DNA from 2 places in the Nonomuraea sp. NPDC005983 genome. Region 1 is predicted to be linked to the other one. Evidence: predicted binding sites of a transcription regulator. Region 1 holds the regulator's gene; the other holds the start of a gene.

Evidence for each region. The regulator HrcA, encoded in region 1, represses chaperone genes, less so after heat shock. The targets are predictions, from matches to a motif close to TTGGCACTCTCNNNNNGAGAGTGCCAA.
Region 2: ABZ297_RS35965 (DNA starvation/stationary phase protection protein) is a predicted target of HrcA. The motif match lies at 2,614-2,640, and genes of this name have one in related genera.

What each region holds. Positions count from the first base shown of each region.
Region 1 covers NZ_JBEXUP010000032.1:3,697-18,131, forward strand. The annotation lists gene ABZ297_RS16860 (PhoH family protein) at 1-338, opposite strand, end outside; gene ABZ297_RS16865 (histidine triad nucleotide-binding protein) at 460-804, opposite strand; gene ABZ297_RS16870 (SigE family RNA polymerase sigma factor) at 1,089-1,601, shown strand; gene ABZ297_RS16875 (hypothetical protein) at 1,598-2,248, shown strand; gene ABZ297_RS16880 (16S rRNA (uracil(1498)-N(3))-methyltransferase) at 2,261-3,019, opposite strand; gene ABZ297_RS16885 (sensor histidine kinase) at 3,131-5,290, shown strand; gene ABZ297_RS16890 (roadblock/LC7 domain-containing protein) at 5,287-5,700, shown strand; gene ABZ297_RS16895 (ATP/GTP-binding protein) at 5,728-6,276, shown strand; gene dnaJ (molecular chaperone DnaJ) at 6,263-7,402, opposite strand; gene hrcA (heat-inducible transcriptional repressor HrcA) at 7,414-8,427, opposite strand; gene ABZ297_RS16910 (hypothetical protein) at 8,583-9,365, shown strand; gene ABZ297_RS16915 (DUF3097 domain-containing protein) at 9,383-10,189, shown strand; gene ABZ297_RS16920 (DUF4870 domain-containing protein) at 10,186-10,968, shown strand; gene hemW (radical SAM family heme chaperone HemW) at 10,961-12,181, opposite strand; gene ABZ297_RS16930 (MOSC domain-containing protein) at 12,356-13,054, opposite strand; gene ABZ297_RS16935 (hypothetical protein) at 13,136-13,624, shown strand; gene ABZ297_RS16940 (sensor histidine kinase) at 13,621-14,435, shown strand, end outside.
Region 2 covers NZ_JBEXUP010000120.1:11,540-25,974, reverse strand. The annotation lists partial or broken gene ABZ297_RS35975 (VIT domain-containing protein) at 1-1,858, opposite strand, end outside; gene ABZ297_RS35970 (MerR family transcriptional regulator) at 1,855-2,604, opposite strand; gene ABZ297_RS35965 (DNA starvation/stationary phase protection protein) at 2,716-3,183, shown strand; gene ABZ297_RS35960 (TIGR04282 family arsenosugar biosynthesis glycosyltransferase) at 3,315-3,971, shown strand; gene ABZ297_RS35955 (methyltransferase domain-containing protein) at 3,968-4,579, shown strand; gene ABZ297_RS35950 (alkaline phosphatase PhoX) at 4,817-5,839, shown strand; gene ABZ297_RS35945 (bifunctional helix-turn-helix transcriptional regulator/GNAT family N-acetyltransferase) at 5,946-6,857, opposite strand; gene ABZ297_RS35940 (beta-propeller fold lactonase family protein) at 6,889-7,803, shown strand; gene ABZ297_RS35935 (N,N-dimethylformamidase beta subunit family domain-containing protein) at 7,857-9,326, shown strand; gene ABZ297_RS35930 (Clp protease N-terminal domain-containing protein) at 9,277-10,008, opposite strand; gene glpK (glycerol kinase GlpK) at 10,040-11,506, opposite strand; gene ABZ297_RS35920 (6-phosphofructokinase) at 11,607-12,632, shown strand; gene ABZ297_RS35915 (MHYT domain-containing protein) at 12,771-13,550, opposite strand; gene thiI (tRNA uracil 4-sulfurtransferase ThiI) at 13,889-14,435, shown strand, end outside.

The DNA.
Region 1 (14,435 bases):
CTGATGGTGCGTCCGCGCGAGGAGAGGATGTCGAGCGAGAGCACTTCGGCCGGGCGGTCAGAGGTCATGCGCAGCATGGCGATGCTCCGCTCGACCGCGTCGGGGGTCAGGTCGCCTCCGCTGCGCAGCACCTCCACCAGCTCCTCGAACAGGCGCACCACTGTGCCGCTCTCGTCGGGGCTGCCGGTGACGGTGATCTCGTTGCCGCGCACGTGGATGTCGGCCCTGAAGGCACTCTCGATGACGCGCAGCAGCTCGTCACGGGAGCCCAGGAGGCTGACCATCGGGTATTCGTCCGGAATGAGCACCTTGGCTTGGGTACGCGAAGGCGGCGCCATCCGTCGTGATTCATGTAGTTCGGACATGGGCAGGCCAGCGGCCTGATGCCTCCCGGTCTCGATTCGGGTGTGCTTCTCGCCCTCATCGTAGCCGCCACCAGGCTGCTCGCTCGCGCCAATATCACCCCGGCGGCCACTCCAGGGCCCGCCCGCCCAGAACGTGCGCGTGCACGTGGAAGACCGTCTGCCCGGCGGCGGGGCCGGTGTTGAAGACCACCCGGTAGCCCGGCTCGGCCGTGCCCTCCTGGACGGCCACCGCGTGCGCGGCCTTGAGCACGTCGTCGGCGAGGCCGTCGTCGGCCGCGGCCAGGGCGGCCGCGTCGGCGTGATGCTCCTTCGGGACGACCAGCACGTGCGTGGGAGCCTGCGGGTTGATGTCGCGGAACGCCAGCGCCCTGTCGGTCTCCAGGACGATCTCGGCCGGGATCTCCTTGGCCACGATCTTGCAGAAGAGGCAGTCGGTCACGACAGCACCCTACCCACAGACCACCTGACCGATCTTGGACCGCTCCCGGATCGCCTGTGTCCGTTGCGAATCGGTAATCCGCCGTGTCGTGCGTGGGAAGATCCCCGAGGTTAGGGTGGGAGTGCGAGACTTCAGCAAAACAGGACGATTCACGGTCAGAGGTCGTCACCTGGCGAGGACACGACTGGGTAATGCCCCCTAAGGAACCGGAAGAGCGTAAACCCTCTGGGAAGGCCGAGCGTCCCACAGATGTGACCACCGAAACCCTTCTGGCCGACAGGTCGATGGGGGCGGTGCCGGTCGGGTGGGACGCCGACATGGCCGTTACCGCGCTGTACAGCGCGCACTTTCGGTCACTGGTGCGTCTCGCTGTGTTGCTGGTACGCGACATAGCAACCGCGGAGGAAGTCGTGCAGGACGCGTTCGTCGCCATCCATGGCGCGTGGCGTAGACTGCGTGATCCCGACAAAGCACTCGCCTATCTGCGTCAATCCGTCGTCAACCGGTCCCGTTCCGTGCTGCGTCACCGCGCGGTCGTCGAGAAGTACGCCCCCAAGGGCCTGCCCGACGCGCCGAGCGCCGAGAACGGCGCCATCGGCGAACTCGAACGCTCCGCCGTCATCGAGGCGTTACGCGCCCTGCCCACACGCCAGAGAGAGGCACTCGTCCTTCGTTACTACGGTGATCTGTCAGAGGCTGAGATCGCCCACGCCATGGGCATCAGCAAAGGCGCGGTCAAGAGCCACACGGCGCGCGGCATGGCCGCTCTGCGATCCGTCCTGGAGAAGATGTCATGACCCAGTCCCCCGACGAGCACGGCGATCTGCTGCGCCGTGCCCTCCGCGCGGAGGCGGACACGGTCGTGCCGTCGCCGGAGGGGCTGGAGATCATTCGCGCCCGCATCGAGCGGCGCGGGGCGCGCAACCTGTTCTGGTGGCGGGCCGGCGCTGCCGCCGCCAGCGCGGTGCTGGTCGCGGGGACGATCGTGATGGTCGTCCCCGAGCTGCGCACCAACCTCCAGTCCACCATCCAGGACGTCAACAGCACCTCCAAGCCGCCCGCCAACTCCTCGACCAGCAACCCGCGCTCGCCGCGCCCCACGGAGCAGCCCAGCCAGGACCCTCCGATCGTGGTCGTGCCCGACCCGCATACCAGCGCGCCGCCGCAGGCGTCGGAGACGGCCAGGTCGACCAGCAAGCCGTCGCCCAAGCCGACCCCCACCCGCTGCCCGACGTCCACGCAGGAGCAGCCGCCCGACGACTGCCCCGCGGAGGAGACCCCCACCCCCACGCCCACCGCGACGCCGACTCCCTCGACGTCGGTCTCGGAGACCGGCCCGCCCACCGGGCCCTGCCCGGTCGAGGAGTGCCCCCCGACCGACCTGGCACCCACGCCGAGCGACGTCATCAACCCGCTGATCGCCACCCCGCAGGCCACACCGTGACCGCCTGAGGCGTCACCACCGCCCGCTCCTGGTGAGCAGGACGGCCGCCGCCGCCACCCCGGCCGTCGAGGTCCGCAGCACCGTGGGCCCCAGCAGGACCGGCAGCGCCTTCGCCGCCGTGAACCTGGCCAGCTCCTCCTCGGAGACCCCGCCCTCGGGCCCCACCACCATCACGATGTCGCCGCTGACCGGCAGCTCCGCCCCTGACAACGGCTGCTCCGCCTCCTCGTGCAGCACCAGCCCGAGCGCCGCCTGCGCCAGCAGCGCCTCCACCCGGGCGGTGGACGCGAGCTCGGCCACCTCGGGCAGGTGGAACCGGCGGGCCTGCTTGCCCGCCTCCCGTGCCGTGGACCGCCACCTGCCCAGCGCCTTGGCGGCCCTGTCGCCCTTCCACTGGGTGACGCTGCGCGAGGCCGACCAGGGGACGATCACGTCCACGCCCGCCTCGGTCATCATCTCCACCGCCAGCTCGCCCCTGTCACCCTTCGGCAGCCCCTGGACGACGACCAGCCTCGGCGTGGGCGCGGGCACCTCGTAGCGGGCGAGCACGTCCAGCCTGAGTGAGTCCTTCAGCACCTCGCGCACCACGCACTCGGCGACCACGCCCGCGCCGTCGGTCAGGTCGACCCGCTCCCCCGCCCGCAGGCGCCGCACGGCGGCGGCGTGCCGCCCCTCGGGGCCGCCGAGGACCAGCTCGGCCGCTGCCCGGTCGGCCAGGTCGTCGGCCAGGTCGTCGGCCAGGTCGTCGGCCAGGAAAACCGGCACGGTCACCGGCGATCACCCTCTCAGATTCTCACAACGGGTAGCAGGGCGAACACGTAGCGCATACGGTGGCGTTCGCAATCGCACGTCTCTCACGTCACTTTACGAGGGGTCGGACCGATGACCGTTCCCCCTGCCAGCCCCCCGGCCGGCGCCCCGGCCGGCGGCGGCCGCCGGCCGCGCTGGCCCCGCACCATCAGGGCCCGGCTCACGGTTGTGCTCGCCGTCCCCACGGTCCTGATGATCTGCCTGGCAGGGGCAGGGGCGGCCGCCCAGCTGAGGGCCAGGGCCGACGTGTACGCGGCCGCCCGCCATGTCGACCTGCTGCTCTCCGCCCAGGACCTGGTCCACTCCCTCCAGCGCGAGCGCGGGCTGACGGCGGGCCTGGTCGGCGGCGAGAAGCGCTTCCAGACCGACCTGGCGGTGCAGCGGCGCGTCACCGACAAGGCGTGGACGTCGCTCGACGCGCTGCTGTCCACCCCCGCCGTACGCGGCGCGCCCGGCGCGGCCGGCATGCGCGCCGCGCTCGGACGGCTGGCGGCGCTGACCGCCACCCGGGCCGCCGCCGACACCGGGAGCGCGACCGGCCAGGAGTGCTTCGGCTACTTCACGGCCGCGATCGGCGCGATCATCGACGCGTCCTTCTCCGTGGACGTCGGCCGCAGCGACCCGGCCCTGCTGCGCGGCCTCCAGTCGCTGGAAGCCCTCAGCCGGGCCAAGGAGGCGACCGGCCAGGAGCGCGCCACCGTCACCGGCGCGTTCGCCGCCGGGTCGTTCAGCACCGAGGAGTACGTGCGCTTCCTGGAGACCCGCGCCGCCAAGCTGGCCGCGTTCGACCGATTCCAGCGCCTGGCCACCCAGAAGGAGATCGCCGCGCTGAGCCGGGTGCAGCAGGACGTCCCCGCCACCACCACGGCCACCATGGAGCTGAAGGCCATCGCGGGCTCGCGCGGCCAGCAGCTCCACCTGAGCTCCCGCTCCTGGTACGCCGCGATCACCGCCTACATCGACGGCCTGCGCGGTGTGCAGCGGGCCGTCGGCGACGACGTGCGCGCCCTGGCGGCGGGCCTGACGGACCGCGCCACCCACCGCCTGGCAGCGTTCGGCGTGCTGGTCACGGCGCTGCTCGCGGGCGCGGTGGTGCTCGGCGTGGCGACGTTCCGCTCGATCCTGCGCCCGCTGCGCCAGCTCATCGGCGACGCCAACGAGGTGGCCGAGCGCCGCCTGCCCGAGGCCGTCGCCCGCGTCCAGGCCGACGACGGCGCCGAACCCGCGCAGCTCGCCTTCGACTCCCCCCTCGACAGCCGCGACGACGAGTTCGCCGAGGTGGCGGGCGCGCTGCGGAACGTGCACGCGACCGCGGTGCGGCTGGCCGCCGAGCAGACGCAGCTGCGCCGCAACACCGCCGAGTCGCTGGCCCACCTGGGTCACCGCAACCAGACCCTGCTGCGCCGCCAGCTCGGCTTCATCAGCGCGCTGGAGCGCGAGGAGTCCGACCCCGACGCGCTGGCCTGCCTGTTCGAGCTCGACCACCTGGCCACCCGGATGCGCAGGAACGCCGAGAGCCTGCTGGTGCTGGTGGGCGAGCACGGGCCGCGCCGCTCGTCGGAGCCCGTCGCGGTGGGCGACGTGCTGCGCTCGGCCGTGGCCGAGGTCGAGGACTACCGCCGGGTCATGCTGTGCCGGATCGACGACGCACTGGTCAGGGGCGCCGTGGTGGCGGAGGTCGCGCACCTGGTGGCCGAGCTGGTGGAGAACGCGCTGGCGTTCTCGCCGCCCGGCGCGCAGGTGGAGATCCAGGGACGCGCCGACGCGGGCGAGTACCACGTCGCCGTCATCGACCAGGGCGTCGGCATGTCGGCGGACGAGCTGACCACGGCCAACGCCAGGCTGCGCGGCGAGCGGAGCTTCCTGGTGGCACCGACCCGTTACCTCGGCCACTACGTGGTCGGCAGGCTGGCCGAGCGGCTCGGCGTCCGCGTGTGGCTGCACGAGTCGCCGCTGAGCGGCGTCACCGCGCGGGTCGTACTGCCCGAGGGGCTGCTGGCGGCCGACCAGGACGCGGCGCCGGCGACGACCGCGAACGGCCTGGTCCGCCGGAGACCCAGGGCGCGCGGACGCCGCCGTGCGGAGGAGTTCGCCCACTGCGGGCCGGCGGAGCAGGCGGCACGCTCGCCCGAGCGTGTCAGGACCATGCTCAACACGTTCAGGGCAGGCGTGCGCGAGGGAGAGCGGCAGGCCGCCCGCGAGAGGGAACAGGAGGACTCCGCATGCCCGTGAGCACGGAGGCGCAGAACTTCAACTGGCTGCTCGCGAACTTCGTGAAGGGCACCGACGGCGTCACGGACGCCGTCGCGGTCTCTTCCGACGGGCTGCTCATGGCGGTGTCAGAGGGGCTGGGCAGGGAGGGCGGCGAGCAGCTCGCGGCCATCGTGTCGGGCCTGTCGAGCCTGTCGAGGAGCGCCTCCCGCAGGTACGGCATGGCCGGGCTGAAGCTGGTCATGGTCGAGATGAACAAGGGGTTCCTGCTCGTCTCGGTGATCTCCGACGGCAGCTGCCTGGGCGTGCTCGCCGACGTGAACTGCGACCTGGGGCTCATCGGCCACGAGATGGCCGTGCTGTGCGAGCGGGTCGGCGGGGTGCTGACGCCGCAGCTCGTCGCGTCGCTGAAGAACACGCTGCCATGGTGAGCCGGCCACCGGCGGACAGGGGCGGCCGTGGTGTCGCGGGCTGACCCGCCGGCCGCGCGGTCGGCGAAGATCGTGGTCGCGGGCGGCTTCGGCGCCGGTAAGACCACGTTCGTGGGCGCGGTCTCCGAGGTCGAACCGGTAACCGCCGAGGCGGCCATCACCACCGCCGAGTGCCTGTTCGGCGTGGACCGTAAGGCCGCGACGACCGTCGCCTTCGACTTCGGCCGGCTCACCCTGCGCAACGGAGTCGTGCTCTACCTGTTCGGCACCCCTGGGCAGGCCCGCTTCGCCTTCCTCTGGGACGACCTGGTACACGGCGCGCTCGGCGCGGTCGTCCTGGTCGACACGCGCAGGATCGAGCAGTGCTTCCCGGCGGTCGACTTCTTCGAGGAGCGCGGGATGGCGTTCGCGGTGGCCGTCAACAACTTCGACGGGGCCGCGCGATTCGACCTGGACGAGGTGCGCGAGGCCCTGGGCGTCGCCTCCGACGTGCCGTTCGTCGACTGCGACGCCCGCGACGGGGAGTCGGTCAAGGAGGCCATCGCGGCGCTCCTCGACGGGGTCACCTCCCGTTGAAGGCGTCGCGCAACCGCGAGAAGAAGCCCTGCTGGCCGGGGGCGAACTTGCCGGGCGGGCGCTCCTCGCCGCGCTGCTTGGCCAGCTCGCGCAGCAGATCCTCCTGCGCCTGGTCGAGCCGCATCGGGGTCTCGACGTTGACGTGGATCAGCAGGTCGCCACGGCCCGACTCGTTGAGCCGCTGCACGCCGCGCCCGTACATGGTGATGACCTGACCCGCCTGGGTTCCCGGCCGGACGTCGATCTCCTCCGAGCCGTCGAGGGTCTCGACCGCGAGGATGGTGCCGAGCGCGGCGGCCGTCATCGGGATCTGCACCGTGCAGTGCAGGTCGTCGCCGCGCCGCTCGAAGATCTCGTGCGCACGCTCGACGATCTCGAGGAACAGGTCTCCGGGCGGGCCGCCGCCGGGGCCGACCTCGCCCTCCCCGGCGAGCTGGATGTGCGTGCCGTCCTCGACGCCCGCGGGGATGCGCACCTTGATCGTACGCCGGGTGCGGACGCGCCCGTCGCCCGAGCACTCCTGGCAGGGGTGGCGGATGATGGTGCCGAAACCGCCGCACTGGGGGCACGGCCGCGACGTCATCACCTGGCCCAGGAACGACCGGGTGACCTGGGAGATCTCGCCGCGCCCCGAGCACATGTCGCAGGTGTCGGGGTGGGTGCCGGGCGCGGCGCCCGCGCCCTGGCAGACCTCACAGCGCACGGCCGTGTCGACGACCAGCTCGCGGGTGGTGCCGAAGGCGGTCTCGCGCAGGTCGAGCTCGACGCGGATGGTCGCGTTCCTGCCCCTGCGGGCCCTGGTGCGGGGGCCGCGGGTGGCTCCGGCCGTGCCGAAGAAGGCGTCCATGATGTCGCTGAACGGAAAGCCGGCGCCGAAACCGCCTGCCCCCGCGCCCGCCCCGGCGCCGCCGAAGGGGTCGCCGCCCAGGTCGTACATCTGGCGCTTGTTCGGGTCGGACAGCACCTCGTAGGCCTGCGTGATCTCCTTGAACCGTTCCTGGGTCTCGGGATCGGGGTTCACGTCGGGGTGCAGTTCGCGTGCCAGCCTGCGGTAGGCCTTCTTGATCTCGTCCTGACTGGCGTCACGGCGCACCCCGAGGGTGGCGTAGTAGTCGCTGTTTGCCACTTATCGACCTCTTAAGATGCAGCCAGGATCTGGCTGACGTAGCGTGCCACCGCGCGCACGGCGCCCATCGTCACGGGGTAGTCCATCCTTGTGGGACCCAGCACGCCGAGCCGGGCCAGTTGTCTGTCACCGGAACCGTATCCGGTCGCGACGATGGACGTGCCCCGTAGATACGGGTTCTCCGACCCGATGCGCACGGTGAGCGCGGACGGTGTGTCTGTGGAAGTCTCGCCGAGCAGCCGCATGAGCACGACCTGCTCCTCCAGCGCTTCGAGCACGTCGCGCAGGCCGACAGTGAAGTCGGCCCCCGCCAGGTTGGCCGCACCCGCGAACACGATCTTCTCGTCGTGCCGTTCGACCAGCGTCTCCAGCAGCACCGACAGGATCGTCGCCACCACAGGACGGTCTTCGACGGGCAGCCGCTCGGGCAGGTCGGCGATCTGCTCGGGCACGTTGGTCAGGCCGCAGCCGTCGAGGCAGGCGTTGAGGACCGCGCGCAGGTGCGCGACGCGGGTGTCCTCCACCACCTCGGGCAGCTCGATCACCCGCTGCTCGACGCGGCCGGTGTTGGTGATCAGAACGAGCATGACCCGCCGCTCGTTCAGGGGGACCAGCTCGACGTGCCGCACCGTGGAACGGGTCAGGGTGGGGTACTGCACGACCGCGACCTGCCTGGTGAGCTGCGCGAGCAGCCGCACCGTGCGGGTCACCACGTCGTCGAGGTCGACCGCGCCCGCCAGGAACGTCTCGATCGCCCTGCGCTCCGCCCCGGACAGCGGCTTCACCTGTGACAGCCGGTCGACGAACAGGCGGTAACCCTTGTCCGTCGGGACGCGGCCCGCACTGGTGTGCGGCTGGGTGATGTACCCCTCCTCCTCCAGCGCGGCCATGTCGTTCCTGACCGTCGCCGGGGAGACCTTGAGGTTGTGGCGCTCGGCCAGCGCCTTGGAGCCCACCGGTTCATTGGTGGACACGTAATCCTCGACAATGGCGCGGAGCACCGCCAGCTTCCGATCATCGAGCACGTGCTCACCTCCCTGCCTCTTCCTTCGGGAACGACAGATCTAGCACTCTGTGTTCCCGAGTGCCAAGTGTACGGCTCCTGGTCACCAGGCGCGATGACACAGGCGTCCAACGTCCTGCTAGTCAGTTCCAAGCGGCAGGCATCACACTTGCGGACATGACCGACAAATCCCAGCCCCCGACCTTCGGCCCGCCGCCCGGGCAGGGTCCCTCGTACCCCGGTCAGCCTCCTCAGTTCGGGCAACCTCCCCAGTTCGGGCAACCTCCCCAGTTCGGGCAACCTCCCCAGTTCGGGCAGCCTCCATACGGCCCTCCTTACGGCCAGCCGCAGTACCCTCCGCCGCCTCCGTACGGCCAGCCCTACCAGTTCCCGCCCCCCGTGGACCCCAAGCAGATCAGGCCGCGCCTGTGGTGGATCGCACTGGGCTGGGGTGTCGCGGTCATCTGCGTCGTGGTCGGCGTGGTCCTGTTCGGCGCCGGCGTCCTGGGCTCCGTGACGAGCGCCGCGCCGTCCAAGACGTTCGCGTCCGGCCAGGACGTCACCGTCACCGTCGACCCCGCCGACAAGCCCGCGATCTACCTCGCCAGCGCCTCCCAGGTGCACTACGAGTGCCGCATCTCCGGCGGCCCCGGGCAGGCCAAGCTGGCCAACACGCCGATCAACCAGACGGTGACGGACGACGGCGACGTCTGGGAGCTCATCCTGGTCGTCAACGCGCCCGCCAAGGGCGACTACAAGCTCCTCTGCGTCACCCAGGAACAGGCGGACGTGAAGTTCGGCGTGGGCCGCGAGCTGACCGCCGCCGCGGGCGGCATGGTGGGCGGGGTGGCCGCGCTGGTGCTCATCCCGGGGCTGGGGGTGCTGGCCGCGATCATCGTGACGGTCGTCGTCCTCATGCGACGCGGCAGTCACCGCAAGCGCCTTGCGGTCGGCGGGTGATTTGCTACGGTCCCCGTGTGTACGAGGGAGACGTTCTCGCGGGGAACTGGCGGCGACCGGGCAAGGGGAAGATCCCGCAGGTGCCCGCCGAACCGGACCTGGTCGTCGAAGACGCCGACAGCGGCTTCTGCGGGGCCGTGGTGTCGTGCGACAAGGAGGCCGTCACGCTGGAGGACCGGTTCGGCAAGCGCCGCCTGTTCCCGCTCGCGCCCGCCGCCTTCCTGCTCGAAGGCCAGGTCGTGACGCTGGTACGGCCCACCGCCGCGACCGGGGCGCCACGGCGGAGCGCGTCGGGCTCGATCGCGGTCGAAGGGCTGCGCGCCCGCGTCGCCAGAGAGAGCCGGATCTACGTGGAAGGCGTGCACGACGCCGCGCTGGTGGAACGGATCTGGGGCCACGACCTGCGGGTGGAAGGGGTCGTGGTCGAGTACCTGGAGGGCGTCGACGACCTGCCGGCGATCGTCGCCGAGTTCGGGCCCGCGCCGGGGCGACGGCTCGGCGTGCTGGTCGACCACCTGGTGCCCGGGTCCAAGGAGAGCCGGATCGCCGCCCAGGTCACCTCCCCGCACGTGCTCGTGGTGGGCCATCCGTACGTGGACGTCTGGCAGGCGGTCAAGCCGTCGGTGCTGGGCATCCCGGCCTGGCCGGACGTGCCACGCGGCCTGCCCTGGAAGGAGGGTGTGATCGCCGCCCTGGGCTGGGGCGTGGAGCCGGCCGACGCGTGGAGGCGGATCCTCGGCGCCGTCTCGACGTACACCGACCTCGAGCCCGACCTGCTCGGGCGGGTCGAGGAACTGATCGACTTCGTCACGGAGGCAACATGAGCCAGGACCAGCCGCAGCCGCCGCCCGACGACGACGCCACGAGGCGCGTCAATCCCTCGGACATCCCGCCCGCCTCGCCCTCGGGCCCCCAGTACGGGCCGCCATCCGGCCCCCAGTACGGGCCGCCATCCGGCCCCCAGTACGGGCCGCCATCCGGCCCCCAGTACGGGCCGCCTTCGGGCCCTCAGTACGGGTCCTCCCCGTCCGGCCCCCAGTACGGGCCGCAGTTCGGGGCTCCGTCCGGGCCGCAGTACCCGCCCCCCTCCGGCCCTCAGTACGGCCAGCAGCCCGGTTACGGCGGGCAGCCCGGCTATGGCCAGCAGCCCGGTTACGGGCCGGGGGCCGGTTACGGCGCCCAGGCTGATCACGCCTACGGGCAGTCCGCTCCGCCGCCGCCCGGCTACGGTTACGGGGCGCCGCGGCAGGAGCCGCATGTGCCCGGCAAGTACGGCCCGCGCCCCGGCAGCGACGACACCACGATGGCGATGCTGGCCCACCTGCTCGGCCTGGTCGTCTCCTGGGTCGGCCCGCTGATCATCTACCTGATGAAGAAGGACGAGTCCCCGTACGTCCGGGACCAGGCGGCGGAGGCCCTGAACTTCCAGATCACGATGTTCATCGGCTACCTGGTCGCCGGAGTCCTGACGATCGTCCTGATCGGCCTCATCCTGCTGCCGCTCGTCTGGATCGTGTCGCTGATCTTCCACATCCAGGCCGCCATCGCCGCCAACCGCGGCGCGAACTACCGCTACCCGATCGCCATCCGCCTGATCACATGACGAGGTCGCGCACCAGCGCGTCGGCGAGCAGCCGCCCCTTCAGGGTGAGCACCATCCGTCCCGCCTTGAACGGCTCCGTCTCCAGCAGCCCGTTGCCGAGGGCGGCCGCGACGGCCGACCGGGCGCCCGGGGCGACGCCGGCGAGCGGATAGCCGGACGCCAGCCGCAGTTCCAGCATCAACCGCTCGACGTCGCGGTCCTCGGCGGGGAGCACCTCGCGCGCGTGCGCGGGCGAGGTGCCCGCGGCCAGGCGCTGCGCGTACGCGGCCGGATGTTTGACGTTCCACCAGCGGGTGCCGCCGACGTGGCTGTGCGCGCCCGGCCCGGCCGCCCACCAGTCGCCGCCGGTCCAGTAGAGCAGGTTGTGCCGGCATCTGGCCTCGTCGGACGTCGCCCAGTTCGACACCTCATACCAGCGGAAACCGGCCGCCTCCAGCATGGAGTCGGCGATCTGGTAGCGGTCGGCGGCCACATCGTCGTCGGGCATGGGCAGCTCGCCGCGCCTGATCCTGGCGGCCAGCCGGGTGCCTTCCTCCACGATCAGCGAGTACGCGGAGACATGGTCGGGCTCGGCGGCGATCGCGGCGTCCAGCGTGGCCCGCCAGTCGTCGTCGGACTCGCCCGGCGTGCTGTAGATCAGGTCGAGGTTGACGTGCCCGAACCCGGCCTTCTTCGCCTCCTGGACGGCCTGCGCCGCCCGTCCGGGGGTGTGCCGGCGGTCGAGAACCTTGAGGACGTGCTCGCGGGCGCTCTGCATGCCGAAGCTGACCCGGTTGAACCCCGCTTCCAGCAGACCGTCGAGGTAGGCGGGATCGACCGACTCGGGGTTGGCCTCGGTGGTCACCTCCGCGCCGGGGCGCAGCCCAAACTCGGTGTCGACGGCGCGCAGGATGCGGCTGAGGTCGGCGGCGCGCAGCAGCGTCGGGGTGCCGCCGCCGAAGAACACCGTCTCCACGGGGAGGTCCACGTCGCCCAGGACGCGGCGGGCCAGCCGAACCTCCTCGATCGCGGTGTCGGCGTAGTCGCGCTGCGAGGCGCCGGGGCCCAGCTCGGCGGCGGTGTAGGTGTTGAAGTCGCAGTAGCCGCAGCGCGTCACGCAGAACGGGACGTGCACGTAGAAGCCGAACGGGCGCTCACCGAGGCCGCGCAACGCGCTCTCGGGCAACTCGCCGGACTGAGGGGCGGCCTCGCCGTCGGGCAGGGTGGATGGCACGCCTCCAGTCTGCCCGCTACCACCCACTACCCGATCCACCCCCTCCCCCAACGCCCCGCACCAGCCGCCCACTCCCCCCACCTTCTGAGGGTCGGGGGTTCAGCGCAGCAGGGCCCCGGCGACGGCGGGCCGGTGGCGCCGCTGCCTGTCACCGCCCGCGACCGCCAGGGCCGGTCAGGTCGGCGTCAGATCGGAGCCGGTGCCCAGGACCCGCTTGGCCGCCTCGTCCCAGGCGCTGTCGTGCCCGGGAAAGGCGACGACGCGGCGCATCAGCTCCTTGTCGCCGTGGAAGGCCAGGAAGGACTGGGCCACCGTCACGCTCCCCTCGGGACGCGACACGATCTCCACCTCGTCCCCCACTTCCAGCTCGCCGGTCTCCACGACCTTCAGGTACGCCCCGGGACGTCCGGCACGGGTGAACCGATTGACCCAGCCCGGCTCGTCCATCCAGTTCCTGAACACCACGCACGGCACCCGTGGCCCGCTCACCTCCAGCAGGGCGGTGCCGATCCGCCACCGCTCGCCGAGCAGCGCGCCGTTGACGTCGAGCCCCGAGGCGGTCAGGTTCTCACCGAACCGGCCGTCGGGCACCTCACGACCGAGTTGCCGCTCCCACCAGTCGTAGTCCTCCCTGGCGTAGGCGTAGACGGCGTGGCTGGGGGCGCCGTGGTTGGCGAGGTCCGCGCGCTCGTCGCCGGCCAGCCCGTTCGCCCGCACCTCGACCCGGTAGGTGACCGGGGTCTTGTCGATGGCGGTACGCAGGAGCTTGCCTGCCCACTCTGCGTCGACCGCTTTGCCGACATTGACCGAGATGATGCGCATGCTCTTGACGGTAACCGCGAGCTCGTCGGACGGCGATCGGATATTCGCCATGCTCTCCACCCCAGGGTGGAGATCCTCGCCTCAACCCCCGGGCCGATCCGGAGGAACCCCCTGGCTCCTACCTTCTCAGGCATGGACCCGATTCTGGCCCCCGCCCTCATCCTCCTCGCCGTCGCCTTCGTCGTGTACCGGCAGATGATGACCCGTCCCACGGCCAGGAGCGGCCTGGTCTACGTCGCCGGAGCCATGATCGTGCTCGGGCTGGTGAACGGGGCCCTGATCGACACTCGTCACCTGACCATCAGCATCACACTGCTGGTCGTCGAGAGCGTCGCCGCCGTCGCCCTGGGAGCGGTCCGCGCCGCGACCGTCCGCGTCTGGATGGACGCGGCAGGGGTCACCTGGTCGAAGGCCACCGGCTGGACCATGCTGGCGTGGGCCGGCTCGGTGGTGGCCCGCGTCGGCCTCTACTACGCCGGGACGCTGTTCGGCCTCGCCTCCTCGACCAACGGCATCCTGTTCTTCATGGGGCTGACGGTGGGGGTCCAGGCCCTTCTCGTCGCCTGGCGGGGACAGGCCCTGGCCCGCGAGACCAGGCGAGAGGATAGCTTCGTGAGATGACCCCCGAGCCGAGCAGGATCGCCGCCACCGTACTCCGGCTGGGGGCGATCGCGCTGTTCGTGGTGGCGCAGAGCGGGTCTCACCCTGGCCTGAGCCTCAAGGGCGAGGGCCTCGGGGCCACCCTGCTGACGGCGTCCGTGGTGCTGACGCTGCTCGTCGCCGTACTCCCGTCCGCCCCACCAGCCCATGGAGCCCCTCACCCGGCAGGGATGTCCGCTCCGTCGCTCGACGGTGGTGTGGTGCCGGGACCATCCGTACAACGGACGCCAGGGGAGCCTGGGCGCTCGTGGGTCGATGGGGTGGCGGCGTCGCTGAACAGGTTCTCGTCGGCCACGCTGCTCGGCGTGCCGGTCAAGCTGATCGCCCTCGGCCTCGGCGTCGTCCTGTCGATCGTCCTGGACTGGGTGGCGGAGGGTAGCCCCGCCATCGCTGTGCTGTACTTCTGCGTCGGCGCGGCAGGCGCCCGGTACCGGCTGGCGCAGGCGCTGCCGATCGTCGCGCTCGCCGCGACGGGCCTGCTGGTGTCGGGCGCAGACTCCGGCCAACTGGACCGCGACCTCAGCCTGATCTTCAGCATCGGCGTGGTGTTCCTGGTGATGTACTCCATCAAGGAGCGCCGCGCGGCCAGGGCGGTCCAGGCTCGGGAGGCCGTCCTCGCGGAGCGCGCCAGGATCGCCCGGGAGATCCACGACATCCTCGCCCACTCCCTCTCGGCGCAGATCGTCCACCTGGAGGGCGCCAAGCTCCTGCTGCGGGCGGAGCGGAACGACGAGGCCCTGGAGAGGGTGGTGCAGGCGCGCGACCTGGCGAA
Region 2 (14,435 bases), on a different contig from region 1:
TGGGCGCCGCCTGCGCCATGAAGCCCGGCGCCATCGGCGGGTTCGCGGGCAGCTCCCAGCCGCTCGGCGGCTCCACCGGCTGGATGACGCGGTGCTCGGGCTCGCCCTCGGCGACCTGCCTGGTGTCCACCGCGACGTACGCCGTGAAGCGGCACAGCACGCCGAACTCCAGCGAGGTCCGCACGATCTGGGCCTCCAGCTCGTGCTCGCCCATGGCGTACCGGTCCTCCAGCTCGCGTAGGTGGGCGCGGGCCCAGACGGCGCGGATCGCCGGACTGTCCACGACCATGCCGGTGACCTGCTGCTCCCACGGCGTTCCCGCGGCGGCCAGGCCGCGGACCGTCACCGCCGAACCGTCGCGGTAACGGCCGTGGACCCGCAGCGGGACGCCCGGGAACAGCGACCCCAGGTGGGTGACCGTGCCGGGCTCGACGTCCAGCCCCTTCAGCGACAGGTCCGTGACCAGCGGGGCGCCGATGCGGCGGTGGATCTGCTCCATGGCCGCGTCCAGCCGGTCCTCGGACTCGACCAGCTCGCAGCGTCCCGCGCCCAGCCCCGCCAGCCGGCCGAGGAAGCCGGCGTTCACCGCCCGGTCGATGCCGACGGCGTGGACGCGCATCGCCGACAGCGCGCCCCCCGTCTGCTCCAGGATCTGGTCCTCGTTGCCCACCTGCCCGTCGGTGACCAGCACCAGGACGCGATCCCTGGAGGAGTCGCCGAGCAGCCCGACGGCCTGGCGGAGCGGCTCCAGGAGCTCGGTGCCGCCACGGGCGTCCACCCTGGCCAGGTGCTCGACCGCCTGGTAGCGGTTGCGGTCGGTGGCCTCCCGCAGGCCGTCGTCGAAGGGCTGCTCCACCACCGAGTCGAAGGTCAGCACCGCGAAACGGTCGTGCTCGGTCAGCGTGTCGACGATCCGCGCGGCGGCCCGGCGGGCGGCGACCATCTTCCAGCCGCCCATGCTGCCCGACCGGTCCAGCAGCAGCACCAGGTCGCGCGGCGTGCGCCGCGACTCCAGTGCCGGCGGCACCACCGTCAGCGCGAACGTGCCGCGCCCGTCGAGCTGGAGCGACGTGGACGCGTCGAACGACATCCGCAGGACGAAGTCACGGTCCAGCCGCTCACCGGGACGCAGCCGCACCGTGTGCCCCTTCTCGTCCCCCTCCTCCTCCACCACGTGCAGGCTGGAGGCCAGCTCGCGCAGGTCGAGCCCGGCGGGGTCGACCGTCGCCGACAGCGAGAGCCGCACCGGGTCGGGGAAGCCGGGCAGCAGCACCGGGGGAGTGACGCGCGAGGCGTCGGGCACCGCGTCGGTGTCGGGCGCGACGCCGCCACCGGCCGGGGGCCCGTCGATCGGGCTGCCGGGGATGTACCGCGGCGCGACGACCAGCGGGAACCGGAACGTCGCGGCCCCGTCCTCGTACGGGAGCGGCTGGCTCAGCGTCAGCCGTACCGAGACGCGCTCGCCGGGCAGCAGGTTGCCCACCCGGATCGTGAACACGTCCGGGCGGTCCTCCTCGGCGATCGCGGCGCGCCTGCCCTCGCGCAGGGCCTGGTCGTAGTCGGCCCTGGCCTGGCCGCGCTCCTTGAGCACGCCGTCGATCACCCGGTCGTCTGCCTCCATCCGGAAGGCCGTCACGGCCGCCCTGTCGGGCAGCGGGAAGACGTAGGTGGCCTCCAGCGTGACGTCGAACGGGTTGCGGAAGCCCTGCGTCACCTCGACCCCGGCGATCAGGCCGGAGATGTCGGCCTTGACGTCGACGCTCTCCAGCGGCAGGTTGCCGCGCTCGGTCCGCAGCGCCCCGAACCCCGAGTCGGGCACCGGCAGGCACCGGGCCGGCTCGAGCGAAGTGATCTTCATACCAGCTTCCTCTCTACGAGCACCGCGACCAGCGGCGCCGCCGCGGCGAGCACCGCCTGGACGTCGTCATCGGATGGGGAGCGCCCGGCGCCGTCAACGACGATCCGTACCCCGTCGCCGAGCCGGACGCCCCAGATCGCACCGGCTCCGCCGCCGCCCGCCTCGGGCGCTCGGTCCACCAGGGCGCGCGGCTCCCGGTGCGGCCGGCCGTCCGTACCGCCGGTGAGGGGCCCCGTCTGCGACGCGTTCTGCTGCCCCGCCTGCGCCAGGGGGACGTCTTCATGGCGGACCGTCAGCGCTCCGGCGCGGTGCGCAGCCCGCTCGCCGGGCCGCTCGGCCCAGAACCGTTCGCGGGGAGCCTCGCCGGGAGCGGACGGGACGGTGCTCGGTGCGGTGCTCGGTGCGGTGCTCGGTGTGGCGATCCCGGTGCGGGCAGGGGGCAGGTGGGCGGCGTCCTCGAGCATCGCGTCCGTCGCGCCGGTGAGGGCGGCCTGGACGTCGGCGATCGAGTGCCCCGCCGCCTGCAGCCGCTTGACGGCCACCAGCTGCAACAGGTGACGCCTGCCGTACTGGGCGACCCTGCCCCGCCTGGCCAGTGGCGGGTCGAGGAGGCCGATCGTGGTGTACCACCTGATCAGGCGCTCACCCGGCACCTCACGGACCCGGCCGTTGACCGGCTGCGCGTGCGCGCGCAGCGCCTCGGCGGCGCGTTGCGCCAGCTCGCCGATGGTCCAGGTCTCGTTCATACCTTCACAATGACACTGTCATTGTTACAGTGTCAACCGGAAGAATCCGGGCAGAGGTGGGCGTTGTCCCAAGAGGACAGTGAGGTCAGAACGACGGGGAGGTAACACGTCATGGCTACGATCACCGGTCCGCTTTCTGGCGACGCCAAGAAGACCGTCACGGAGGCCCTGCAGGGCGCCCTGGTGGATCTGATAGATCTTTCACTCGCGGGAAAGCAGGCGCACTGGAACCTGATCGGCGCGCACTTCCGCCCGATCCACCTGCAGCTCGACGAGGTGGTCGCGCTGGCGCGCGAGCACGCCGACACGGTCGCCGAGCGGGCCGTCGCGCTGGGCATCAACCCCGACGGCCGCTCCAGCACCGTCGCCAAGTCGACCAGGCTCCCGCAGCCCGAGTACGGCTGGATCGAGGACGGCAAGGTCGTCGCGCGCATGACCGACACCCTCGACGGCATCGGCAAGCGGATGCGCGAACGCGTGCGGGCGACCGAAGAGCCCGACCCTGTCACCCAGGACATCCTCATCGCCGTCTCTCAGGACATCGACAAGCAGCGCTGGATGTTCCAGGCCCAGCTCTGAACCATCCGGAAGCCCGGGACCACTCGCGGTCCCGGGCTGCTCCACGTCCTGGGCGGCTCGTCCGGTGCGGCTCGCCGGCGTAAGCAGGACGTAAGAGGTGATCATCTCCTGGCGATCTACCGTGCGTGGGTATGACCGACCGCGTGCAACTCGTCGTGCTCGCCAAGCGCCCAGTCCCTGGCAGGGTGAAAACTCGGCTGACCCCGCCCTACACGCCGTCCGAGGCGGCCGAGCTGGCCGCCGCGGCCCTCGACGACACCTTGCGCGCCGTCGCGGCGACCCCGGCCGCCGACCGGGTGCTCGCCCTCGACGACGTCCGGCAGGGCCCGTGGGGCGGGCGCGCACGGGGGTTCGGGGTGGTTCCGCAGCGGGGGGACGGGCTGGACGAGCGGCTGGCATGGGCGTTCGAGGACGTCTACGCGCGGCGGCCCGTCCCCGTGGTGCTCGTCGGGATGGACACGCCGCAGCTCACCCCCGCCCTGCTCCAGCGGGCGGCCGTCGCGCTGCGCGGGTACGACGCCGTGTTCGGGCCCGCCACCGACGGCGGCTTCTGGCTGCTCGGGCTGCGGCGGCCCGATCCCGCGCTGCTGCTGGGCGTTCCCATGTCCAGCCCCGGCACCGGGCGCGCCCAGCTGGGGCGGCTGCGCGAGGCCGGCCTGGACGTGGCTCTCCTGCCGTCCCTGACCGACGTGGACGACGCCGCCGACGCCCGCCTGGTCGCCGGGCTGGCCCCGGGCACCGGCTTCGCCGCCACGCTGACCCGGCTCGGTACGGGAGCGGCCAGGTGATCGGCCCGCTCTACGCACGCTCACTCGCGGGGGCCGCGATCGAGGTCGAGTACGCCGACGGACGCCGCCACCGCCTGGACGCCACCCGCTGGCTGGAGCCGATCGACGGCGACGAGGTGATGCTGGCGCGGTGCGCGCGGCCCACGCTCGACGTCGGGTCCGGCCCCGGGCGGCTCACGGTCGCGCTCACCCGGCGGGGCGTGGCCGCGCTGGGCATCGACATCACCCCGCACGCCGTGCGGCTGACCCGCCGCGCGGGCGGCCTGGCCCTGTGCCGGGACGTCTTCGACCAGGTGCCCGGCAGCGGCCGCTGGTCCACGGTGCTGCTGGCCGACGGCAACATCGGGATCGGCGGCGACCCCGCCGCCCTGCTGCGCCGGATGCGTGAACTGGTCAGGACGGGAGGCGAGGTGGTCGCGGAGGTCGCCCCTCCCGGCACGCCGAGCGCCGTCGACCGCGTCCGGCTGCGCCACGGCGCCGTGACCGGAGCCTGGTTCTCCTGGGCGACGGTCTCCCTCACGGACCTTCCCGCGCTGGCCGGCTCCACCGGCTTCGTGATCATCCACCGTGAGGAGTCGGCGGGCCGCTGGTTCGCCGCCCTCCGCTGACAGCGGTCACGTCGCCGCGCGCCGCGGCGCGGTTCCATGAGACGCTCTGGACATGCCGCCGACGCCGCCGAACGGCGTCGGCGGGCCGGGGCGCCTCGATGGGTGCTGCTGGTCTGGTCGGTGTGCGGCGGTTGCGAGGGGCTGGTGGCCGCGGGTTTGCGCAGAGTTTGATCTCCCGAGCCCCTGCCATTCATGTCGGTGCGGTCGACTGGCGTGGCGACTAGAGGGAGGCCCACGATGTCCCACAAGACTCTCCTCCGCACGGGCCCGCTCTGGGAGGGCGCGGAGAGCCCGTACGGCCCGATCCGGACGCCGGACGCCGACGGTCTGGCCCTGCCCGGAGGCTTCACCGGCAGGGTGGTGGCGCGCTCCGGTCGCAAGGTGGCCGGGCTCACCTGGCACGCCGCCCCCGACGGCGGCGCCTGTTTCCCCGACGGCCCCGGCTGGATCTACGTGTCCAACTCGGAGCTGCCGCTGCTCGGCGGCGCGGCCGCGCTGCGGTTCCGGGCCGACGGCTCGGTGGGCGACGCCTACCGCATCCTGTCGGGCACCGATCTGAACTGCGCGGGAGGCGCCACCCCGTGGCACAGCTGGCTGTCCTGCGAGCTGGGGCATCGGGGCCGCGTCTTCGAGTGTGACCCGTACGGCGTTCGCGCCGCCCGTCCCCGCCTGGCGATGGGGCGGTTCAAGCACGAGGCCGCCGCCTGCGACCCCGACCGCGAGGTCGTCTACCTCACCGAGGGCGAGCCCGACGGCTGCTTCTACCGCTTCAGGCCCGGCGACTGGGGCGACCTCACCGAGGGCACCCTCGAGGTGCTGTGCGTCTCCGGCGACTGGCGGCCGGTGCCCTCTCCGGCGGCGCTGCTCAAGGCGTCCCGGCACCAGGTCGAGGACGCCCGCCACTTCGATGGCGGCAACGCCTGCCACTACGCCGGCGGGGTCTGCTACTTCACCACCAAGGGTGACGGCGGCCTGTGGGCGTACGACGCGGAGGCGTCCACGCTCGACCGCGTGTACGACGACGTCCGGGCGATCACCGCCGCGCCCTCGGGCGACCTGTACGTGGCCCGCGAGACGACGGAGATCCACGTCATCTCCCCCGACCGGTCGGTGACGCCTTTCTGCGTGCTCGACGGGCACGCGGGTGCCGAGCTCACCGGCCTGGCGTTCTCGCCCGACGGCGGGCGGCTGTACTTCTCCTCCAAGCGCGGGCGCACCGACGGCGACACCTTCGAGGTCGCGGGCCCGTTCCGCCCTTAGCTCCACGCCCCGGCCCCTGACTGCGAGTCAGCTCAGGTAGCGCAGCAGCATGACCTTCAGCTCCGCCACCAGCTCGGCCGCCTGGCCGGGCCGCTGAACTGGTGGCCTAGAGGTCGCGGGCCCAGATCTCGTCGGTGATCTCGATCCCGTTCTCCGCGCCTTTCTGCTCCGACTGCATCACGAACCCGGCCGCCTGGTAGATGCGTCGCGCGCTCACCAGGCAGCTGCGCGTCCACAGCTCGATCCGCTTGTAGCCGCCGGCCTTGGCGTGGCGTACGCACTCCTCGACCAGCCGGCCGCCGATGCCGAGCCCCCTGGCGAACGGCTCGACCAGCAGGATGCGCAGCTTGGCGGTGGTCTCGTCCTGGTGCATAAGGAAAACGCAGCCGGCGCGCTCGTCGCCGACCTCGGCGATCCACCCCGTGTCGCGCGCCGGGTCGAACTCGCCGACGATCCGTGCGACGAGCTGCTCGAACTCGATGCCCCAGCCCTGCTCGCGGCTGTAGAGCTCGGCGTGCCGGAAGACGACCCAGCCGAGGTCGCCGACGCGCGGCGGCCTGATGACGTACAGCTCGCGCCGGTCGGCTTCGCCGAGCAGGCTCCTGATCGTCGTCATGCTGCTGACCAGCCGCTGCTGGGCCTCGTCCGCGAGCCCGTCGAGGAGCCGCCCGACCTCCCTGGCGGAGCCGGCGTCGAGCCCGGAGTAGGTGGCGATGCCCGCCTCGCTCAGCCGTACCACCTGCTTGCGGGCGTCGGTCGCCGAGCGCTCCCTGGAGACCAGGCCGTCGGCCTCGAAGCGGCTCAGGATCCGGCTCAGGTAGCCGGCGTCGAGGTCGAGCAGGACGCGCAGGTCGCCGGTCTCCATCGGCTCCGCCTGGGCCAGCTCGAACAGCACCCTCGCCTCGGTCAGCGAGTAGGGGGAGTCGTGCACGCCGGCCTGAAGGACGCCGATGAACTTGGTATAGAACCGGTTGAAGGCCCTGACCTCGGCGACCCTTGCCTCTGTCAACGAATTCATTGCCACAGTCAAGCATGAGAGGATGCCTCCTGTGAAGCACCCCCTCTACATCGGCGGATACGGCCCCGGCATCCTCACCGCCGGCGGCGAGCTGACCCGCGTCGCGTCCCCCTCGTTCCTGGCCGCCCACCCCTCCCTGCCCGTGCTCTACGCGGCCGGCGAGCTGGCCCGCGGCCGGCTGACCGCGTTCACCGCGTCCACCGCGGAGGGCGGGCTCGCGCCGCTGGACGAGCGCTCCAGCGAGGGCGACAGCCCCTGCCACGTGGCGGTCGACCCGTCGGGCACACTGCTGGCGGCCGCCAACTACGGCGACGGCTCCGTCAGCCTGCACCGCCTCGACTCGCGCGGCGCGTTCACCGGCGAGCCGATCGTGCTGCGCCACGAGGGCTCAGGGCCGGTCGCCGACCGCCAGAAGGGCCCGCACGCCCACCAGGCCGTCTTCCACGACGGCCTGCTGCACGTCTCCGACCTGGGCACCGACGAGATCCGCCGCTACACCCTCGACGGCGAGCCGCTGCCGCCGCTGAAGCTGCCGCCCGGCACGGGCCCGCGCCACTTCGCCTTCTCCGGCTCCCGGCTGTACGTCGCGGGCGAGCTCGACGGCACCGTCACCGCCGTCGACGGCGACGAGGTCGTGGGCGTGCCCGCCTCACGGGCCGGGGGCGTGAACCACCCCTCGCACCTGGAGCTCGCCGGCGACCTGCTGTACGTGGCCAACCGCGGCCCCAACACCGTCTCGGTGCTGCGCGCCGACGACCTTCAGCTGGTGGCGGAGGTGCCTTCGGGCGGCGACTGGCCCAGGCACTTCGCCATCGACGGCGACCGCATGTACGTGGCCAACCAGGAGTCCGACGCCGTCGCCGTGTTCGCGCTCGACGACGGGGTGCCCCGGCCCACCGGCGAGGTGATCGAGGTGGAGCGCCCGGCCTGCGTGCTGCCCGGGTAATCAGTCGGTTAAGCCGGGGGCGCGGGGCGTCCGCGTCCGTGACGATGGCGGCTGTGCGCAAGACCCTCGCCGTCGTGGCCCTGCTGTTCACTGCGTGCAGCACCGCCCTGGCACTGCTGCTGTCCGCCTGCTCCGGCCCGGCGGCGCCCCCAGCCGATCAGCCCGCCGATCTGCCCGCCGATCTGCCCGCCAAGCCGTCCGCCGCGGCTTCCGCAGCCTCGCCCCAGGCTGTCGCGTCCGCGTCGGCCGCGCGGCAGGAGCCGTGGCGGATCACCAAGGAGGGCGGCGAGCACGAGATCGAGGGGTTCGCCGACCAGGTCAGCGTGCTGCCGGGGCAGCGGTTCCGGCTGCGCGTCTCCACCACCGCGCCGCGCTTCACCGTCCATGTCTTCCGGATGGGGGCGAATCCCGCCGAGGTGTGGGAGTCCGGAAAGCTTCCGGGGGTGCGGCAGGAGCCGCCGAAGACGGTCCAGGGCATGGTCACCGCCGCCCACTGGAAGCCGTCGCTCACGGTCGAGACCACCGGCTGGCGGGAGGGCGCGTACCTGGTGCGGCTCGACGCGTCCACCGGAGGGCAGCGGTACGTCCCGATCACCGTGCGCTCGGCGTCCACGGAGGGGCGGGTGGTGCTCGTCAACGCGGTCACCACCTGGCAGGCCTACAACTCGTGGGGAGGGCGGAGCCTCTACACCGGGCCCGGCGGGTTCGACGACCGCTCGCGGAAGGTCACCTTCGACCGCCCGTACGACACCTCGGGCGCGCGGCTCTTCCTCGACTTCGAGAAGGACGCCATCGAGCTGGCAGAGCGCAGCGGGGTGCCCCTCGCCTACCTGACGAGCCTCGACCTGCGGCCGGGAGTCCTCGACGGGGCCCGCGCGGTGGTGTCGCTGGGGCACGACGAGTACTGGTCGCCCGCCATGCGCGCCGCCGTCACCCAGGCTCGCGACCGGGGGGTGAACCTGGCCTTCCTCGGCGCCAACGCCGTCTACTGGCGGATCGGCCTCTACGGCCGGATGGTCGCCTGCGACAAGGAGACCCAGTGCCCGCTGTGGCGGGAGTCGAACCCGGAGAGCTCACTGGTCGGGCAGATGTACGACTGCTTCCCGGCCGAGGCCGCCTACCTGGTGCGCCGGCCCGAGCACTGGATCTTCCGCGGGACGCACGGCAGGCGCTTCCCCGGGCTCGCGGGAGTGGAGACCGACAGGGTGGGGAAGGGGTCTCCCCAGCACGTCAGCGTGCTGGCCAGCTCGCCGGTCAACTGCGGAGGGCGGTCGACCGTCACCGACACCACCTACTACACCGCGCCCAGCGGGGCGGGGGTGTTCGCCTCCGGCACGATGCGCTGGGTGTGCGGGATGCGCGGAAAGCGGTGCGGCCACGGCGTGACCGACGCGGCCGCCGCCTTCACCCGCCGCGCGACGAGGAACATCCTGACGAGGTTCGCCAAGGGGCCGGTCCGGCCGCCTCAGCGGGTCAGTCCCTGCCCTCGCGAGTCTGAACGATCGCGTGGATCATGCTCTTGATCTCGCGCTCCGCGGGCTCCTTGGTGACGCCCAGCCCTGCCAGGGCGTCCACCACCGGGCTGTCGTCCAGCGAGAGCACGGCGAGCAGCAGGTGCTCGGTGCCGATGTAGTTGTGTCCGAGCCGCAGCGCCTCGCGCAGCGTCAGCTCCAGGACCTTCCGGCTCTGCGCGGTGAACGGCAGCAGCGCGGGCGCCGACTCGCTCGGCGGCCCGAGCACGGCGGTGACGGCGGCCCTGACAGACTCCAGGGGCGCGCCGAGCAGCACCATGGTCTTGGCGGCCAGCGCCTCGGGCTCGTGCAGCAGCCCGAGCACGAGGTGGCCGACGTCGATGTGGTCGTGTCCGGAGCCGAGGGCCTCCTCCTGGGCCTGGACGACCACGTTGCGGGCCCGCGGGGTGTAGCGGGTGTAGGTGCTCAGGTCGTCGGCGAGCGAACCGCCTTCCTTGGGGACGAACCGCTTCTGGGCCGCCTGCTTGGTCACGCCCATGCTGCGTCCGATGTCGGTCCAGGAGGCGCCCGCGTGCCTGGCCTTGTCGACGAAGTGGCCGATCAGGTGGTCGGCCACCTCGCCCAGGTGCTCGCCCAGGAACACCGCGTCGGTCAACTCGCCCAGCGGGTCGCCGTCGGGGTGGCGGCTCCTGATCGCGTTGATGAGGTCGTCGAGACGTACGTTTGATTCCATGCGTCAACCATAGGTTGACGAACGGCGATCGTCAACCGTGTGTTGACGCTGATGCCAGGCTCACCGCCGCGCGCCAGCGCTCGTAGGCGGCCTCGTCGCGCTCGCCCGGCTCGAACCGGCGATCCAGCTGCCATGTCTTGCGCAGCTCGTCGGCCGAGGCCCAGACGCCCGACCCGAGCCCCGCCAGGAACGCCGCCCCCAGCGCGGTCGTCTCCTGGACCACCGGACGCTCCACGACCGTGCCCAGCTGGTCCGCCTGGAGCTGCATGAGCAGGTTGTTGCCGCTGGCCCCGCCGTCGGCCTTGAGCACCGGCGCCGAGTCGCCCGTCATCGCCTCCACCACGTCCCGCACCTCGAACGCGATCGCCTCCAGCGTCGCCCTGACCAGGTGCGCCCGCGTCGTGCCGCGGGTGATGCCGGTGATCAGCCCGCGCGCCTCCGGATCCCAGTACGGCGCACCCAGACCGGTCAGCGCCGGGACGAACACCACGCCGCCGCTGTCGGGCACCGTGCGCGCCACCGCCTCGGACTCGGGCGCGGTCCCGATCAGGCCCAGCCCGTCGCGCAGCCACTGCACCGCCGCGCCGGTGACGAAGACCGAGCCCTCCAGCGCGTAGGTCAGCTCACCCGCCGGGGTCTGCCAGGCGACCGTGCTCAGCAGCCCGGCCTGCGAGCGGACGATCTCTCCACCGGTGTTGGTCAGGATGAAGGAGCCCGTCCCGTAGGTGCATTTCACGTCGCCGACGCCGAAGCAGGTCTGCCCGAACAGCGCCGCCTGCTGGTCGCCCGCCACACCGCTGATCGGCAGGTCGAGCCCGAGGAAGGCGCCGGGGTCCGTCCGGCCGAGCGGCCCGTAGTTCGGGACGATCTCCGGCAGCGCCTCCACCGGGACGCCGAACAGCTCGCACAGCTCCTCCTCCCAGCCGCCGGAGGCCAGCCCGTACAGCAGCGTCCGCGAGGCGTTGGACGGGTCCGTCACGTGCCGCGCCCCCGCCGTGAGCCGGGCGATGAGGTAGGAGTCCACGGTGCCGACCACCACGTCGCCCGACCGCACCCCGTCCCACGCCCGAGGGTCGTGCTCGGCGAGCCAGGTCAGCTTGGTGGCCGTGAAGTACGGGTCCAGGCGCAGCCCCGTCAGCTCGGAGACGCGCGGCTCGTGGCCCCGCGAGCGCAGCCGCTCGCAGATGCCCGCGGTGCGGCGGTCCTGCCAGACGACGGCGCGGTGCGGCGCGGCCAGCGTGCGCCGGCCCCACAGCACCGCCGTCTCGCGCTGGTTGGTGATCCCGACACAGCCGGGCGTGGACGCGGCCCCGGCCAGCGCCGCGGCGCAGGCGGCCAGCGTGGCCTGCCAGATGTCCTCCGGATCGTGCTCGACCCAGCCGGGCTCGGGAAAGTGCTGGGCGAACTCCTGGTAGCCCCGCGACTCGATCCGCCCGTCCTCGGTCACCACGAGCGCGGTGACTCCCGTCGTTCCGGCGTCGATGGCCAACACACTCACTGAATCGCCCCTCGCTCCGCTCGCGTTTGGTCTAGACCACTGCCCGCGCGGGCGGGCACAATGCGATTCTGGTCGTGAAGCCCATCGGGAGGAACCCGCCATGCGTATTGGAGTACTCACCGGGGGTGGCGACTGCCCCGGTCTGAACGCTGTCATCAGGGCTGTGGTCCGCAAGGGGGTGAGCGCCTACGGGCACGAGTTCGTCGGATTCCGTGACGGCTGGCGCGGCCCGCTCGAAGGCGACACGATGCCGCTGGACATCCAGGCCGTGCGGGGGATCCTGCCACGAGGCGGCACGATCCTCGGCTCGTCGCGCACCAACCCGATCAAGATCGAGGGCGGCGTCGACCGCATCAAGGAGAACCTGGCGGCCACCGGCGTCGACGCGCTGATCGCCATCGGCGGCGAGGACACCCTCGGCGTCGCCAAGCAGCTCTTCGACCGCGACGTGAAGGTCGTCGGCGTACCCAAGACGATCGACAACGACCTGTCGGGCACCGACTACACCTTCGGCTTCGACACCGCCGTCAACATCGCCACGGAGGCCATCGACCGCCTCCACACCACCGCCGAGTCGCACCACCGGGCGCTCATCTGCGAGGTCATGGGCAGGCACGCGGGCTGGATCGCGCTGCACGCCGGAATGGCGGGGGGCGCGAACGTCATCCTCATCCCGGAGAAGCCGTTCGACATCGACCGCGTCTGCGAGTACGTCGAGTCGCGCTTCCGCACCCGCTACTCGCCGATCCTGGTGGTAGCCGAGGGCGCCCACCCGATCGAGGGCCAGATGGCGCTGCAGGCGGGCGAGCTCGACGCGTTCGGGCACGTCCGGCTCGGCGGCATCGGCGAGCTGCTGGCCAAGGAGATCGAGAAGCGCACCGGCAAGGAGGCCCGCACCACCGTGCTCGGCCACATCCAGCGCGGCGGCACCCCGACCGCGTTCGACCGGGTGCTCGCCACCAGGTTCGGGTTGCAGGCGATCGACGCGGCGCACGAGGGCGACTACGGCAAGATGGTCGCGCTGCGCGGCACCGACATCGTCCGCGTCGGCCTGGGCGAGGCGACGGCCGAGCTCAAGACGGTGCCGGTGGAGCGCTACGCCGAGGCCGAGGTCTTCTTCGGCTGACGTTAAGTGACTTGCAAGTGGCGGGCCGTACCTTCTTGAAGGGCGGGTCACCGCCACGAACCCCCCTCAGGGTACGGCTTGCGCCGCGGAGAGTTGGCGGCCCACCACGCGTCGCAAGCCGTACCCAGGGGGTTTCGCCTATCTCCGCCGGCCTCTCACGGGCATCCGCTGCTGCTGAACCGGTGGGGCGGGGTAGGTGAGCCGCTGCTCCTCGGTCGCGCGCCTGCGCATCTCCAGCCTGGCCACCAGCTCGGCGTCCTCGTGCAGTTCCTGCTCCGACGGCGACAGGATCACCATGAGCAGCATGGTCAGCGTGATCAGGCTGATCACGGTCATCAGCGGGACGAGGAAGTCGAGCGCGTCGGCCCCCGACACGACCCCGGGCTCGGGGTCGACCGTGACCATCATGGCGGCCATGCCGGTGTAGTGCATGCCGGAGACGGCCACGCCCATGACGAGCGCCGCCCCGGTGATCCAGATGGTCTTCTTGACGCGCAGCGTGAACCAGAGCGCGGCGGTGGCGGCCACGATGGCGATGACCACCGACAGGGCCACGTACAGACGGTCGTAGGCGACGTGCGCGGACATGTTCATCGCGTACATGCCCAGGTAGTGCATGCTGGCCACGCCGAGGCCCGTGAGCACGCCGCCGCCGAGCAGGGCGGGCACCCGGCCCTTGCCGTACGAGACCAGGAACAGCCCGGTGCCGACCACCACGACGGCGACGACGGCGGAGGCGGCCGTCAGCGGCACGTTGTACTTGATCGGCGTGCCGTCGACCGCGAAGCCCATCATGGCGATGAAGTGCATGACCCAGATACCCGTGCCGCCGATGGAGATGGCCCCGCCGATCAGCCACCGCATCCGGGAGGCGCCCTGCGAGGCGTGCGCCTGGGCGGTGAGCCGTAGTCCGAGCATCGACCCTATGCACGACATCAGGTATGCGAGGGCCGGTGTGAGGGGGCCCTGGGTGAAATGGTTAACAACGGACATATAACGACAATCCTTGCATTAGGGGTCCCCGGATTGTGCCAGGAGGGCTGTCCCATATGCATGGATATCTCGACTATCTGTCAACCTGTCAGTAGGCAACGTGAGAGATGCTCACAGATCGCGGTCAGCCCCCATGGGAACGTCCGCAAGGTGGCGGAGCTGGTGCGATGGGCGATCGAGTGACCGCCCGGCGCGGACTAAACTCAATGGGTCGCGGCGTTGGCCTGACCGCGTGCATTCCCCATACTTCCGGAGGTTCCACCATGACGATGTCTGCCCTGGGCGAGCCGTGTGTGCTGCTCAAGCTGGGCGAGATCGTTCTCAAGGGCAAGAACCGCGAGGTGTTCGAGCGCCGGTTGATCAGCAACATCCGCGAGGCGCTCCAGGACGTCGGCGTCAAGGTCGACGTGCGCAAGCGGCATGGCGTCATCGCCATCTTCCTGCCCGAGGGGGCCGGGGTCGAGCAGGCCGACGCCGTGGCCCAGCGGGTCGCCGACGTCCCCGGGCTGGTCTGGATCCACCGTGCCTGGCGCGTCGCCAAGGACCCTGACGCGGTGCTCAAGGCCGGCCTGGAGCTCGTGGGCGAGCGCGAGGAGGCCAGGAGGGGCGCGCGGTTCGCGGTCCGCTCACGCCGCCGCGACAAGCGCTTCCCGCTGCGCTCCAACGAGCTCGACCGGCTCGTCGGCGGGGCCATCAACGACGAGTACGGCCTGCCGGTCGACCTGCGAAACCCCGAGCTGACCCTGTTCATCGAGGTCGACAGGGACGAGGTGTTCGTCTTCACCGGCGGCATCCCCGGCCAGGGCGGCC